Regions from separate parts of the Metapseudomonas phytobenefica genome, predicted to be linked through region 1. Evidence: riboswitches for the same ligand, from Rfam matches in the RefSeq annotation. Region 1 holds a riboswitch; the other holds the start of a gene.

Region 1 (7,872 bases):
CCATGCACAAGCCTCTTCTCGCTGCTTCCCTTCTCGCCCTTGCTGTCGCCTCCCCCCTGGCCCAGGCCCACAAGGCCGGCGACCTGATCGTCCGCGCAGGCGCGGCCACCGTTTCGCCGAACGAAGACAGCTCCAACCTGTCCATCGCCGGCGCCAAGGTCGGCGGCACCAAAGCCACCTTGGACAGCGACACCCAGCTCGGCCTGACCGGCACTTACATGCTGACCGACCATGTCGGTATCGAACTGCTGGCAGCCACCCCGTTCCAGCATGAAGTGGGCGTGAAAGGCCTTGGCGCACTCGACGGCAAACTGGCCGACATCAAGCACCTGCCGCCAACCCTGAGCCTGCAGTACTACCCGATGGACCCGAATTCCGCGTTCCAGCCTTATGTCGGCGCAGGCCTGAACTACACCCTGTTCTTCGACGAGGACCTGACCAGCTCGCGCAAGGGCCAGGGCTTCAGCAACCTGAACCTTGACGATTCCTGGGGCCTGGCCGCGCAGGTCGGCATGGACTACATGCTGACTGACAACATCCTGCTCAACGCCGCTGTCTGGTACATCGACATCGATACCAAGGCCACCACCGACCTGGCAGGCGTGGGCAAGGTCAAGGTCGATGTGGACGTGGACCCGTGGGTCTACATGGTCGGCCTCGGTTACAAGTTCTGAGCGGGCTCCTTTCGAGAGGAACACCCCCGCCAAAAGGCGCCTTCGGGCGCCTTTTTTTGTACCTCTGGGATCGAATTCATTCGCGATTGAAATCGCTCCCACAGGCAAATCGCGGCTCGCTGTTCAACGCCCCAAGAGGCGCGCCACACCCTCGCGCAGCGGTGTGGCCTCGGGGAACTCGTAGCGCAGCAGCAGGCGGGCATTGTTGGCCCGTGAATGGCGGATGTCCCCGGCGCGGGCTTCGGCGTAGTTCACGGTTGGCATTTCGCCCAGCACCTCACCGATGGCGGCAAGCAGCTGCTTGAGGCTGGTGGCGCGGTTCAGGCCCACATTCACCGGCCCGGCTTCCAGCCACTCCGCCTCCAGCGCCTGCACCAGCACCTGCACCAGGTCGCCGACGTAAACGAAATCGCGGGTCTGTTCGCCATCGCCGAACACGGTGATGGGCAACCCGGCCTGGGCGCGCTCGGTGAAAATGCTGATCACGCCGGAATAGGGCGAAGACGGGTCCTGGCGCGGACCGAAGATGTTGAAGAAGCGGAATACCGCCGGCTCCAGGCCGTGCTGGCGACGATAGAAATCCAGGTAGTGCTCGCTTGCCAGCTTGTCCGCCGCGTAGGGTGTCAGCGGCGACTTGGGGATGTCCTCATCGATGGCCATGCCTTCGCCGTTCTGGCCATAGACCGCAGCGCTGGAGGCGAAGATCACCCGCCTCACGCCGTGCTCGCGCATGGCTTCGCAGACATTCAGGGTGCCGATGAAATTGCTCTGGTGAGTCGCCACCGGATCGTCCACCGACGCCTGCACCGAAGCCACCGCAGCCAGATGCGCCACGGCCTTGCAGCCGGACATGGCGCGTGCCACCAGGGCAGCGTCGGCCACATCGCCCTCGATCAGCTCCAGACGCGGATCGTCCAGCGCCAGGTTGGAGCGCTTGCCAGTGGACAGGTTGTCCAGCACGCGCACGGCGTGGCCCCCGGCAAGCAGCGCATCGGCCAGGTGCGAGCCAATGAAACCGGCGCCGCCGGTGATGAGGATGGGGGAATCAGCCATGGCGGTAGTAACGGTCCAGCAAGGTTGGCAATGCAGCGCGCCAGGCGCGCGGCTTGATACCAAAGGTATGGAGGATTTTCTTGCAGGCCAGCACCGCGTTCTGCGGTTCGTCCGCTGCGTCGGGACGGGCAGCGTGGGCCTGCGGGGTGATGTCCTGGACCTTCAGCGGATGCAGGTTGCGGGCCTCGCTGAGCAGCGCCTGACCAAGGGCCAGCGGCGTCGTGGCCTCGTGGCCGCCGTAGTGATAGGTGCCCCAGAGCGGCGCCTGGCAATCCAGCTGCTTGATCACTGCGAGCAGCACGCGCGCGGCATCGTCCACCGGAGTGGGATTGCCGCGACGGTCATCCGCCAGGCAGATTTCCTCCGCTTGTTCGGCGCGGCGCAGGAAGCGCCCCAGGGAACCTTCCCGGCTGTCGTCCAGCAACCAGCCGAAACGCAGCAACACGTGTTTGGGGCAGGCGGCACGGACACTCTGTTCCATGCGCCAGATGGCCCGGCCACGTTCGCTGAGCGGGGAGGACTCGTCCTTCTCGCTGTAGGCGGTGGCGCGGGAGCCATCGAATACCCGGTAACTGGAGGGTTGCAGCAGGATGATGCCGTGGTGCTGGCAGAGCTCGGCCAGACGCTCCACACCGCGTTCCTGGGCCGCCAGGCGGACAGTACTGACGTCCTCGGCCTGGAACCAGTCGAAGTAGTAAGCGAGGTTGATCACGGCATCAGGCCGGGTGTCATCGAGAAGCTGGGTCAGGCTGGCGGCGTCCCAGCCCTGCTCGGGCGGACGCGGAGCGAGAAAACCTATGTCTTCCTCGGCGCCCTGGTGAATCAGCGCCTGTCCGAGAGAATTGCCGCCGCCCAACAGCATCAAGCGCATTCGCATAGAGAAAAAGGTCGCTTAAAGCCGGTTAGAGGGAGTTGGCGGGAAAATTGCCCGCCAGATAAGAGCCGCATTCTGCGGGTTTCACCGGCTCACGTCACTAGCCGCGTAGCGGTTACGCCTCACCCGGGCGGTAGAGATGGGCATGGCTGGCACGGTAAAGGGACGAATCGGTAAAGCCATCGGCCGCCAGCACCTTGCCCACGAGGATCAACGCCGTGCGGCGGAAGTCCCGCGCCGCCACCTTGGGGAGGATGTCGCCGAGGGTCCCGGTGACCTGCTCCTGGTCCGGCCAGCTGGCGCGATGGATCACGGCAATCGGGCATTCGGCGCCGTAGTGCGGCAACAGCTCTTCGACGATCTTCGCCAACTGGCTCACGCCCAGGTGGATGGCCATGGTCGCGCGATGCCGGGCCAGATCGCCCAGCGCTTCGCCTTCGGGCATGCGCGTCTTGCTGGCGTAACGGGTGAGGATCAGGGTCTGCGACACATCCGGCAGGGTCAGCTCGCACCCCAGCAGCGCGGCGCAGGCGGCGGTGGCAGTCACCCCTGGCACCACTTCGTAGGGGATGTTCCGTTCGCGCAGATGGCGGATCTGCTCGCCAATGGCGCCATAGAGCGACGGGTCGCCGGAATGCACCCGCGCCACGTCCTGGCCCCTGGCATGGGCCGCGGCAAGCAGGGCGATGATCTCCTCCAGGTGCAGCTCGGCGGTGTTCACCACCTGCTCGGCGCGATGCCCGGCCAACACGGCTTCGGGGACCAGGGACCCGGCGTAGAGAATCACCGGGCAGCTGCGAATCAGGCGCAGGCCCTTCACCGTGATGAGTTCCGGATCGCCAGGGCCGGCGCCGATGAAATAGACCGTCATGGCCTTTCAGCCTCCTGTGGGATACAGACCAGGGCGCAGGTGGCGCTGGCACTGCGGCGTTTGTCGATGAGCAGGGTGGCGCGACCGCCGAACAGGGACTCGGCCTGGACCAGGGCGGCCGCCTCGGCAACGCCCGGACTGCCAACGGCGTCCCGCACCCGGTCTGACGGCTGACTCAGGTATGTCTCACAGGCGGTGAGCCTGTCCACGGGCAGAAAATACAGCGGCAGGCCCAGTCGCCGGGCCAGGGCGATCAGCTCCGGCTCGGCCACCTTCACCTCACTGCTGGCCAGGGCGACCAGCTCATCGAGGGCGGCACCGGCCTCGGCAAGGCACTGCAGCAGCAGGCCTTGCAGCTCATCCACCGGGCAACCGCGCCGGCAGCCCAGCCCGGCGACCAGTTTCAAGCGGAGGGCGAGGCGTGGCGCTGGTACAGCCAGGCGGCTGCCCAGCCCAGTACGGCCCAGAACGCCGCATTGGTGATCAGCGAAGCGGCGATGAACTCATGCTCGAGCGCTTCTGGCGCCAGGCTGGAGTGCACTTCCGGCTGCGGCGCGCCCACGGCATGGGGGATCACCAGCAACACCACACCTGCCACGCGCAGCCCCCAATGACGGCCGAAGGCGATCAGGGCGAGACCGGCGGCCGTGGCGGCGGCAGTGCCGATCCACCAGACCTGGCGCTGGGCCAGATCGGCGGCGGCGGTGCCGGGCAATTCCGGCGGCAGGCCCAGGGATGGCGCCAGGGCGAAGGTAGCGAAGCCACCCAGCCCCCACAGCAGGCCATGCCAGGCGCGGGTCGGGCCGCACAGGCTGAACAGCCCGGCGAGGATCAGGGCGAAGCCCACGGCCACCACCAGGTTGCTGCCGCCCGTGGACAGGGTGCGCTGCCAGCCATCCTCCGGCGCCCAGGCTTCGTCGCTGTGCTCATGGATATGGGCGACAGCCGCGCCGCCGTGTTCATGGTCCAGAGCCTGCTCGACCGGGGCCGGCTCGGCGCTTTCATAGGTTTCCGCCTGGAGAATCAGCGGGGTGACCCACAGGCTCTGCAGCAGGGTCAGCACCAGGGCCGCGATGAGGCCGGCGAACCCGGCGGTCTGGGTGATGCGCTTGATCATGGATACATCACTCAATGGCAGGGGAAGGCGGCGCTGTGGCGGGTGTCGTGGGCCGCGTTGTGCACGGCCTCGATGTGCGAGAAGCCGGCGAAGTACACCAGGGACAGGCCGACCAGGCCGGCACCGATGGCCAGTACCAGGCGCTGGGCCAGGGTCGAGGAGGAAGCGGCGGAATGGGACAGGGTGCGGCTGGACATGGAAATTCCCTCTGCGTTGCTAGTGATACCGGCAGATGAGCACGCGCGAGGGAAGCGGACGCACGAGCGCCCAGGTTTCCGGCTTGCGCCCGCCCACCGCGGGTTGCCAAAACGTGATCAGGCCGGTCTCCGGGCTTGCGACGCCAGCCTTGGGCTGGATGGGCATGCCTTCCCATGCCGGTTCGGCACAGTGGCGTACTTGACCCTACGATCGCTTACCGTTGCGGGGGCAGCATCGGACTTGTCCGAAATGGACGCACCGATTTCCCGTTTCACCTCGCGTACGGCGACGCGAGGCACCTGAAAAAACCGCGCTAGGACATCACGAGTCCGACCGAGCGTCAACTGCGGCGATTGACCGCCGCAGGCACGCTGCGTAGCCTGCGCCCTTTCGAGGTTCTCCGGATGTACGCCGGAGCTAAGAGGGAACGTGGTCAAGGCCACGGCTGCCCCCGCAACTGTGAACGCCCCAGGGCCCTTCGATACGCCACTGCGCAAGCGGGAAGGCGAAGGTGCCGCGCAATGCGCAGGGACGTGAGCCAGGAGACCTGCCTCGAAGACATTCCAGACAACCGGGCGGGGTGATCCGGTGGCGAATCCGTTGCGCGGGGCCGGCCCCGCTGCGTTCGTCATGCCCGCCGACCGACCACGCAGAGGCGCGCATGAAAACCCTGGCCAAGCTCCCCGTCACCATCGTCACCGGCTTCCTCGGCGCCGGTAAGACCACCCTCCTCCGCCACCTGCTCGACAACGCAGAAGGCCGCCGCATCGCGGTGATCGTCAACGAGTTCGGCGAACTGGGCATCGACGGCGAGATCCTCAAGCAGTGCGCCATCGGCTGCACCGAAGAGGAGGCCGCGGGCCGCGTCTTCGAGCTGGCCAACGGCTGCCTCTGCTGCACCGTGCAGGAGGAATTCTTCCCAGTGATGCGCGAGCTGGTGGCACGCCGTGGCGACCTCGACCAGATCCTGATCGAAACCTCCGGCCTGGCCCTGCCCAAGCCCCTGGTGCAGGCCTTCCAGTGGCCGGAAATCCGCAACGCCTGCACCGTCGACGCGGTGATCACCGTGGTCGACAGCCCGGCCGTGGCCGCCGGCACCTTCGCCGCCCACCCCGAGCAGGTGGATGAACAGCGCAGGCAGGACCCGAACCTCGACCACGAATCCCCGCTGCACGAGCTGTTCGAAGACCAGCTCGCCAGCGCCGACCTGGTGGTGCTGAACAAGGCCGACCTGCTCGACGCCGACGCCCTCGCCGCCGTGCGCGCCGACGTGGCCGGGGAACTACCGCCGGCGGTGAAGATCGTCGAAGCCCGCGCCGGCAAGCTGCCGCTCGATGTCCTGCTGGGGCTCAATGCCGAAGCCGAACTGCACATCGACAGCCGCCCCACCCACCACGACCACGAAGGCCATGAAGACCACGATCACGACGAGTTCGACGCTTTCCACGTCGACCTGCCGGAAGTCGAGAAAGCCGCGCTGCTCGCCACACTCGGCTGCCTGGTGGAACGCCACACCATCCTGCGCATCAAGGGCTTCGCCGCCATTCCCGGCAAGCCGATGCGCCTGCTGATCCAGGGCGTCGGCAAGCGCTTCGACAAACACTTCGACCGCAAATGGCTGGAAGGCGAAACACGCGGCACCCGCCTGGTGGTCATCGGCCAGGACCTGGACCAGGCGGCCATCACCAATGAGCTGAAGACCGCGCTGGCCTGAACGTAGGAGCGAGCTTGCTCGCGAATCGCGGCAACCTCTTCGCGAGCAAGCTCGCTCCTACAAGATGTGGAGTCCCGCCATGCACCTGTTGCGCACCCAACCCGGCGGCTTCGTCCCCGACGATGGCATCGCCCACCTGGCCCAGACGCCCGCCGAGCTGGTGATCCTCTGCAGCGGCGATTCGCATCTGGCCCTGCTGGCAGAAGCCGCACGCGAACTGCCGGCGGACTACCCGAGCCTGCGCCTGGCCAACCCCATGCAGCTGCAGAACCACGCCTCGGTGGACCTCTACGTCGACGAGGTACTGCAGCACGCCAGGGTCATCCTCATCTCGGTGCACGGTGGCGTAGGCTACTGGCGCTACGGCATCGAACAACTGGTGGCGCTGGCCGAGCGTGGCGCGACGCTAATCCTGGTGCCCGGTGACGACCGCCCCGATCCGGAGCTGACAAGCCTCTGCAACGTCCCGAGGGAAGACGCCGAACGCCTCTGGCAGTACCTGCGCCAGGGCGGGCTGGAGAATGCGCGACAGCTCTTCAACTGCCTGGCCAATCGCTGGCTGGGGCGTGACTACCCCTGGCGCGAGCCGCAGGTCCTGCCCCGCGTCGCCCTCTACCACCCGCGCATCCGCCCGGCGCAACTGCAGGACTGGCAGGCCGAATGGCGGCCGCACCAGCCCGTGGCCGCCCTGCTCTTCTACCGCACGCACCTGCAGGCCGCGAACACCGCATTCATCGACGTCTTCTGCGAGCGGCTCGCCGCTCAGGGCCTCAATCCCCTGCCCATCGCGGTCGCCAGCCTCAAGGAAGCCGAGTGCCTGGCGGTGGTGGAAGACTGGCTGGACGCCGCAAGCGCCGGGTTGATCATCAACACCACTGGCTTCGCCCAGTCCAGCCCCGATACCCCCCGCCTGCGCCCGTTCCGCCGCGACGTCCCGGTGCTGCAAGCCATCTGCTCCCTGGACAACGAACCCCTCTGGCGCGGCAACCCGCAAGGTCTGGGCCCGCGCGACCTGGCCATGCACATCGCCCTGCCGGAGCTGGACGGCCGCATCATCACCCGTCCCATCAGCTTCAAGGGCATGGCCTGGCGCAGCGAGCGCAGCCAGAGCGACGTGGTCTGCTACCTGCCCCAGGTCGAACGCATGGACTTCGTCGCCGAGCTGGGACGGCGCTGGTGCGAACTGGCACGCAAGGCCAATGCCGACAAGCGCGTGGCGCTGATCCTCGCCAACTACCCCACCCGCGATGGCCGCATCGGCAACGGCGTGGGCCTGGACACCCCGGCCGCCGCGCTGAACATCCTCCGCGCCCTGGAAGACGAGGGTTACCCGGTCGCGGGTTTGCCGGACAGCGGCACGGCACTTATCCA
Region 2 (7,872 bases), on a different contig from region 1:
ATCTCGCCACCGTCGGCGGTCACCGCGCTGTTCAGCGCCATGTTCTGCGGCTTGAAGGGCGCCACGGCCACGCCCTGGCGCTTGAGCCAGCGGCACAGCGCCGTCACCAGGGTGCTCTTGCCGGCATCGGAGGTGGTGCCCTGCACCATCAGGGTGGTCATGGACGCTCCTTGGCGTAGTCGATCAGGGCCCGGCCCAACCGCTCCCAGCCAGCCTCGTCCGGCGGCAGGCCGAAGCGCAGGCTGGCGGGCGTTTCAAACAGCCGGGTGAGGATGCCGCGAGCGGCGAGGAATTCGTGCAGGACTGGCGCGTCGTCACGCAGCAGGCGCTGGAACAACGCCGTGCCGCCACTGGCGGGCAGGCCGCAGTCGCGCAGCAGGCTCTCCAGACGCTGGCCGTCCCGCAGCAGGGCTTGCCGCTGCCGGGCCTGGCCCGCCTGATCCAGCAGCAGCGCCCTGGCCAGGGCGCGCGCGGGGCCGCTCACCGCCCAGGGCCCGAGCCACTCTTCGAGCCGCTGCAGCAGTTGCGGCTCGGCCAGCACGAAGCCCAGGCGGATCCCCGCCAGGCCGAAGAACTTGCCGAAGGATCGCAGCACCACCAGCCCCGGCAAGGGGCAATCGCCGGCGAGGCTTTCCTGCGGCGTGCAGTCCATGAAGGCTTCGTCCACCAGCAGCCAGCCGCCCTTCGCGGCCAGCCGTGCGCGCCACTCCAGCAGGGTCTGCCGGTCGAGGCGCTGGCCGGTGGGGTTGTTCGGGTTGACCACCAGCATCACGTCGAAACGCTCCAGCTCACGTCCGGCGGCTTGCGCATCCAGCGCCTGCAGCTCGTGGCCTTCGCGGCGCCAGGCATGGGCGTGCTCGGCGTAGCACGGCGAGATCACCCCTACCCGGCTGCGTTCACGCAGGCGCGGCAGGGTCTGGATCGCCGCCTGGGAACCGGCCACCGGCAGCAGGGAGGCACAACCGTAGTAACGCCGCGCCGCCTCTTCCAGGCCGTCGTCCAGCTCGGGCAGGCGCGCCCAGGCGGCAGCCGGAATGGCCGGCAAGTCCCAGCCATAGGGCGCGATGCCGGTAGAGAGATCGAGCCAGTCGGCGTCTGCTATGCCGTAGCGCCGCGCCGCTGCGCGCAGCCGTCCGCCATGTTCAAGCAAGGAACCAGCCTCCAACAATCAGCACCGCCAGCCACAGCAGCACGCCCTGGCGCACCAGGTCCATGGCGCGGCCGATGTCTTGCGCCCGCGCCGCCTGGCCTTCGCCCAGCACCGGCCGTTGATGCAGCTCGCCGTGGTAGACGGCAGGTCCGCCCAGGGCCACGCCCAGAGCACCGGCACCAGCGGCCATCACCGGACCGGCGTTGGGGCTGTCCCACTGCGGTGCCTGGCGGCGCCAGCAGCGCAGGGCCAGGGCGGTCTTGCCGAGCAGCGCGTAGGTCAGCGCCACCAGCCGCGCCGGGATGTAGTTGAGCAGGTCGTCGATGCGCGCCGCCGCCCAGCCGAAGCGCTCGAAGCGCTCGTTGCGGTAGCCCCACATGGCGTCGAGGGTGTTGGACAGGCGATAGAACACCACGCCCGGCGCCCCGGCCACGGCGAACCAGAACAGCGCGGCGAACACCGCATCGCTGCCGTTCTCCAGTACCGACTCGGTGGCGGCGCGAGCGACGGCGGATTCATCCAGCTCACGGGTTTCGCGGCTGACCATGTAGCCGACGCGCTTGCGTGCCTCCGGCAGGTCGCCCGTTTGCAGGGCGTTGGCCACAGGCTCGGCGTGTTCGTTGAGGCTGCGCAGGCCGATGGCGGCGTAGAGGGCGACCAGCCCCACCAGCCAGCCGATGTAAGGCAGCTCCGAGAGCAGCCAGGCACCGAAGGTCAGCGGCAGCACCGCCAGCCCCCAGGCACTCGCGCCATGGCTGCGCCAGCCACAGCCGCCCGGGTTGAAGCGGCGCTCCAGGCGGTTGGCGAACTTGCCGAAGGCCACCAGCGGGTGCCAGCCCTTCGGCTCGCCGAACAGGGCATCCAGCGCCACCGCGCCGAGGGCGAACAATCCCAGGCTCATGGACGCTGCCCCCATTGGTTTTCGAACACCAGCTCGGCCAGCGGACGCGGCTGGGCCCAGCCTTCGAGCACAAGCATAGGCGCCGGATAGAACCCGCTCACCGGGCCCAGGCAGAGTACCGCCAGCGGCTTGCTGCCCTCGGGCATTCCCAGCAGATCGGCCAGGGCCGCGGGATCGAACAGCGACACCCAGCCCATCCCCAGGCCTTCAGCGCGAGCCGCCAGCCAGAGGTTCTGGATGGCGCAGGACAGCGAGGCGAGGTCCATTTCCGGCAAGGTGCGGCGGCCGAACACATGGGCTTCGCGGCCATCCATCAAGGCCGCCACCAGCAGTTCGGCACAGTCGCGGATGCCTTCCACCTTGAGCCGCATGAATTCGTCGGAGCGTTCGCCCAGCGCTTCGGCAGTGCGTACCCGCTCGGCCTCCACCAGGGCGTGGATGCCTTCCCGCAGCTCAGTGGAGGTGACGCGGATAAAACGCCAGGGCTGCATCAGCCCGACGCTGGGCGCCTGGTGGGCCGCCTCCAGCAGGCGCGCGAGCAGCTCGGGGGCCACCTCGCCGCCGCAGAAGTGGCGCATGTCGCGACGCTCGGCAATGGCCCGGTAGACCGCAGCGCGCTCGTCGAGGCTGAAGGCGTGTTCGCTCATGGTCGGAACAGCTCCACGGCCGCCCGGGGATTGGACGGCAGGTAGAAGTGAATGTAGGAGGCGGTCAGCCGGCCGCAGCGGAACACTGCCTCGGCCACCGGCTTGTCGTTCGGGCAAAGGCCGCGAACCAGGGGCTGCAACGGCGAGTCCAGCAGCGAATGGTGGAAGGTGTGACCGCGCAGATGACCTTCCGGCAGCGCTGCCTCCTGCAGGGCCAGCGCCGCCAGGCGCTTCTGCATGGTCGCGCGGCCGGGCAGCAGGCCCAGCAGTTCCGCGCTCTCGCCGCTCGTGTCGGTCAGGGCGTCGAACAGATAGAGCATGCCGCCGCACTCGGCGAGGATCGGCTTGCCCGCTCCATGGTGCGCGCGAATGGCTTCGGCCATGGCGCGGTTGCCTTGCAGCTGGCGCAGGTGCAATTCGGGGTATCCGCCCGGCAGGTAGAGGCTATCCACCTCGGGCAGCTGCTCATCGATCAGCGGCGAGAAGAACACCAGCTCGGCGCCCAGCCGCTGCAGCAGGTCGAGGTTGCCCTGGTAAAGGAAAGCGAAGGAGGTATCCCGCGCGACGCCGATGCGCACACCGGCCAGCTCTTCAGCGATCGCCTGCAGCTCGGGCGCGGCAAAGCTCACCGCCGGTGGCACGGCCACTTCGGCGCTGGCGGCCAAGGCATCGGCAGCGGCGTCCAGGCGCGCCTCCAGGTCCGCCAGTTCTTCGGCCTGCACCAGGCCCAGGTGACGACTGGGCAGTTCCACGTCCGCGCTGCGCGGCAGGGCGCCGTACCAGCGGATCCAGTCCGGCAGGCTGTCGCGGATCAGGTTGCTGTGACGCTGGCTGCCGACGCGATTGCCGAGCACGCCGGCAAAGGGCAGGTCCGGCTGGTAGGTGGCCAGGCCCACGGCCAGGGCGCCGAAGGTCTGGGCCATGGCGGCGCCATTGATCACGCCGAGCACCGGCACGCCAAAGCGGCGCGCCAGGTCAGCGGCCGAGGGCGAGCCGTCGAACAGCCCCATCACGCCCTCGATCAGGATCAGGTCGGCCTCCCCTGCCGCTTCCCAGAGCAGGCGGCGGCTTTCCGCCTCGCCCACCATCCACAGGTCCAGCTGGTAGACCGGGGCCGCGGATGCGCGGGCGAGGATCATCGGGTCGAGGAAATCCGGGCCGCACTTGAACACCCGCACGCGCTTGCCCTGACGTGTGTGCAGGCGGGCCAGGGCGGCGGTGACGGTGGTCTTGCCCTGGCCGGAGGCGGGAGCGGCGATCAGCAGGGCCGGGCAGCTCCGGGCGAGGTCAGACATGGGATGCCCTCTCCCCGGCCCTCTCCCTGAAGGGAGAAGGAGTAGCGGTGCCGGGCATCAGAACTCCACACCCTTCTGGGCCTTCACGCCGGACTTGAAGGCGTGCTTGACCAGGGTCATTTCGGTGACGGTGTCGGCGGCGTCGATCAGCCCCTGGGGCGCGCCACGGCCGGTGGCGACCACGTGCTGGTGCTCGGGGCGGGATTCGATGTCCCGCAGCACCTCGTCCAGGTCCAGGTAGCCGTGCTTGAGGGCGATGTTCAGTTCATCCAGCACCACCAGGCCTACTTTCGGATCGTCCAGCAGCCCCCGGGCGACGGCCCAGGCGGCCCGCGCCTTCTCGATGTCGCGCTGGCGGTCCTGGGTGTCCCAGGTGTAGCCCTCGCCCATCACGTGGTAGCTGACCTCTTCGGGGAAGCGGCGGAAGAAGTTCTCTTCACCGGTGGACATGCCGCCCTTGATGAACTGCACCACGCCGACCCTGAGGCCATGGCCGAGGGCGCGGGCGACCATGCCGAAAGCCGAGCTGCTCTTGCCCTTGCCGTTGCCGGTGTGCACCAGCAGGAGGCCGTATTCATCCCGGGCCTGGGCGATCTTCTCGTCGATCACGGCCTTCTTGCGCTGCATGCGGGCCTTGTGCCGGGCGTCGCGTTCGGCGGATTCGGTCATCGGAGCGTCCTCGTCACAGAGCCTGGTAACGAACGGTGAAGAACACCGCCTGCCCCGGCTGGTTGAAGTCCTGCGCGGTTTCGTAGTCGGCATCCAGCAGGTTGGTCACCTTGGCCTGCAGGCGCCACTCCTCGGTCAGCCAGTATTCGCCACGCAGGTCGAGCGTGGCGTAGCCGGCCAGGCGGTCGTCGTTTTCCACGTCGTCGAAGCGCCGTCCTTCGGCATGCAGGGTCGCGCCAAGGCCAAGCTTGCCGAATCGGCGGTCCAGGTCCAGGTTGAACACCTGCTGGGCGCGGCGCGGCAGTTCATTGCCGTGGTTGGCGTCTCGGGCGCGGTTCTCGGTGTCGAGAACGGTCGCGTTGGCCTGCCAGTCCCAGCCCAGCCAACGGCTGCCGAGCACCAGTTCGATGCCGTCAATGCGTGCCTTGCCGATGTTGTTAGGGCTGCCGAACGGCCCCAGCCCGGAGTTCGCGTCGTGCACGATCATGTCATCGACATGGGTGCGGAAGGCGTTCGCGGACCAGCGCCCCCAGTCGTGCTCACCGGTCAGGCCGACCTCGAAGGTCTCGGAGGTTTCCGCGTCCAGGTTCGGGTTGCCATAGTCGGGGAAGTACAGCTCGTTGAAGCTCGGCGCCTTGAAGGCGGTGCCGTAGCTCAGGCTGAAGCGCACCGCGTCGGTCAGGGCGTAGCCCCAGGCGGCGCTGCCGGTGTCGTGGGTGCCGAACTGCTCGTTGTCGTCGCGGCGCAGGGCCAGCTGCCAGTCCTGGCGCCCGTATTCGCCCAGGTACTGGGCGAACCAGCCTTTGTTCAGCCGCGAGTCCTTGTCGAAGGCAGTGGAACTGCTGACCCGGTCCCGCTGCCAGTCGTAGCCCAGGGTCAGCACGTGGCCTTCGGCCAGGGTCAGGTCGTTCAGCCAGGAGGCGGAGTCGCGCTGGGTATCGAAGCGCGAGTAGAACAGTCCGCTGGTTTCGGTATAGGCCAGGTCTTCGCTGCGACCGGCCTGCAGGGTCACATCCCAGGGCTCCAGCGGACTGAAACGGGCGCGACCACCGGCCAGGCGCTGCTCGTTGTCGGAGTTGGCGTTGTGGCCGCCGCCGGGATTGAAGGGGCTCACCAGATCGAGATCGGTATGGCCCTTGGCACGCAGCAGGGTGCCATCCAGCTCCAGGCCGTTATCGAAGCGATAGCCGGCGCGCAGGTTGCCGGACAGGTTGCGGTAACCGTCGGCGTCGGGCTCGTGATAGCTATTGCGCGCATTGAGGGCGTCGATGCCGTCGGTGTCCTGGCTGCTGACGCCGAGGCTGTACCAGGCCCGTCCATCACCGCCGGAAACGCCGGCGCTGCCGTCATAGCTGTCGTGGGTGCCATAACCTGCCGAGAACCAGGGCTTGGTGCCCTCCTCCCCGCCCTTGCGGGTGAAGATCTGGATCACGCCGCCGATGGCTTCGGAGCCGTAGAGGCTGGAACGCGGACCACGAACCACCTCGATGCGCTCGATCAGCTCCACCGGCAGGTCCTGGAAGGCGGTCAGGCCATTGCTGACCGAACCCACCTTGACCCCGTCTATCAGCACCAGCACATGGTCCGATTCGGTGCCACGGATGGAAACCGAGGTCTGCTTGCCCGGCCCGCCGTTGTTGTTGAGGGTCACGCCCGGCACAGTGCGCAGCAGCTCGGGCACCGAACGGGCCTGGCTGCGCTCGATCTCTTCGCGGTCGATCACACTGCTGGCGGCCAGGCTGGCGCGCACCGGCCGTTCGCTACGGGTTGCCGTGACCACCTGTTCGTCCAGCGTCAGGGGCGCGGCGTTCAGGAAGGGGGAAATGGAAGTACCGCCGAGCAGCGCAAGCGCCGCCGGCCTGAAGAAAGGCTTGCGAATCAAGGTCGGATCTCCGTCGTGCCACCCGCGCGACATTTCTTGGGAGGAACTGCATGCGGAAAACTCCGCGATGCCCTGTGTGCGACAGGCCGGTCTCCGGGCTTGCGAGTGGAGCGACATGCTCCTGCGCCGCGCCTTCCCATGCTGGAGCACAGTGGCCGATTGCGGCATTCGACTCGCCTACCGTTGCGGGGGCAGCGCCGGATTCTTCGAAGGAATGGACCGGCTTCCCTGTTTCACCCCTTAGGCCAAAGCCAAGGGGCACCTGAGGCAGCGGCGAAGGTTAGAGGGTGCGCGGGGTAGCGTCAAATCGGATGGCGGCCAGGGGACCGGGTACATCCGCAGCGAAACGAACCGGTAGATACCGTCTTGATCCCTAGTGAGCAAGCGCCCGTTCTGCATCGAAGGGCTGGCCCGATTTGAGGACCCCGTAGGCGATGTGCAGCAGTTTGCGCATCGCCGCGCAGACGATCTGCTTACCCGTCTTGCCCTTCGCGCGCAGGCGTTCACTCAGCGCTCGGATAGCCGCGTTGTGCGTCAGCGCGCTCACCGCTGGCATGTACAACCCCGCCCGCAGGCGCGCCGAGCCCATCTTGGAAATCCGGGTCTGGCCCTTGTAGGTGCCGGACTCCTGCAGCTTCGGATTCAGCCCGGCAAAGGCGGTGATCGCGCGGGCACTCCTGAAGCGCAGGGGGTCTTGCGGAACAGCCCGGCCAGTTCCTCGAACACCGGGCATTGCCGATTGGCCTGGTACAGCACCTGATTGCCCTGTTTACTGCGCAGCAACAACCCGGCCTCGGCCAACTTGGCCAGCTCACGGTGCAGTGAGCCGGCATGAGTGCCGGTCAGGCGCGCCAATTCGCGCACGTGCAGCGCTTGCTCCGGGTGCAGCAGCAGCCAGCTCAGCACGCGCTGGCGTTGCAGGCCGAACAGGGTATCCAGCAGGTTCATGTTGTAGCCAACTCAGCTTCATTCGTAGCCGTTTTGGCTACATTAGTAGCCGGAGCGGTCACAGGCAAGCTCACCTCGGCGCAGCCCAACAGCGCCGGCGCATCGAATGGGGGTTGGAGATGCCGCCGGTCCAGAAGGCGTTCCAGACGGCGTCGACTTGGCTCTTGAGTTCCCCGGTGATCATGCTTGTCCTGCTTGGTGCGCGATTGAGTCGGGCGCCCGGGCGGGCGCAAATTTCTGCAGCGGCGGACGGTAATGCGGCACGACGCCCAAGGCAACCGGAAGTTCGCCCCGAATTCGCTGATTGATGGCAGTCTTTGTTCGGACATTGAATGGACCGCTCCATTCACGCCCTTGGGGCGCATCATCCCGCCGGGATG

The links. Region 1 has a riboswitch for cobalamin ahead of cobW (cobalamin biosynthesis protein CobW). Riboswitches for the same ligand answer to the same signal wherever they lie in the genome.
Region 2: another riboswitch for cobalamin. It lies ahead of btuB (TonB-dependent vitamin B12 receptor); the one in region 1 lies ahead of cobW (cobalamin biosynthesis protein CobW).

The regions. Positions count from the first base shown of each region.
Region 1 covers NZ_JBHZGM010000017.1:62,106-69,977, forward strand. Annotated here, with positions in the region: gene ACFW0B_RS14960 (OmpW/AlkL family protein) at 3-674, shown strand; gene ACFW0B_RS14965 (NAD-dependent epimerase/dehydratase family protein) at 798-1,727, opposite strand; gene ACFW0B_RS14970 (sugar nucleotide-binding protein) at 1,720-2,604, opposite strand; gene cobM (precorrin-4 C(11)-methyltransferase) at 2,717-3,472, opposite strand; gene ACFW0B_RS14980 (cobalamin biosynthesis protein) at 3,469-3,879, opposite strand; gene ACFW0B_RS14985 (CbtA family protein) at 3,876-4,589, opposite strand; gene ACFW0B_RS14990 (CbtB domain-containing protein) at 4,601-4,786, opposite strand; cobalamin riboswitch at 4,890-5,105, opposite strand; cobalamin riboswitch at 5,164-5,356, shown strand; gene cobW (cobalamin biosynthesis protein CobW) at 5,449-6,501, shown strand; gene cobN (cobaltochelatase subunit CobN) at 6,581-7,872, shown strand, end outside.
Region 2 covers NZ_JBHZGM010000002.1:115,011-122,882, reverse strand. Annotated here, with positions in the region: gene ACFW0B_RS02665 (cobyric acid synthase) at 1-161, opposite strand, end outside; gene cobD (threonine-phosphate decarboxylase CobD) at 158-1,150, opposite strand; gene cbiB (adenosylcobinamide-phosphate synthase CbiB) at 1,143-2,051, opposite strand; gene bluB (5,6-dimethylbenzimidazole synthase) at 2,048-2,698, opposite strand; gene ACFW0B_RS02645 (cobyrinate a,c-diamide synthase) at 2,695-3,993, opposite strand; gene cobO (cob(I)yrinic acid a,c-diamide adenosyltransferase) at 4,051-4,662, opposite strand; gene btuB (TonB-dependent vitamin B12 receptor) at 4,676-6,577, opposite strand; cobalamin riboswitch at 6,612-6,825, opposite strand; gene ACFW0B_RS02630 (transposase) at 6,918-7,277, opposite strand; gene ACFW0B_RS02625 (winged helix-turn-helix domain-containing protein) at 7,187-7,492, opposite strand.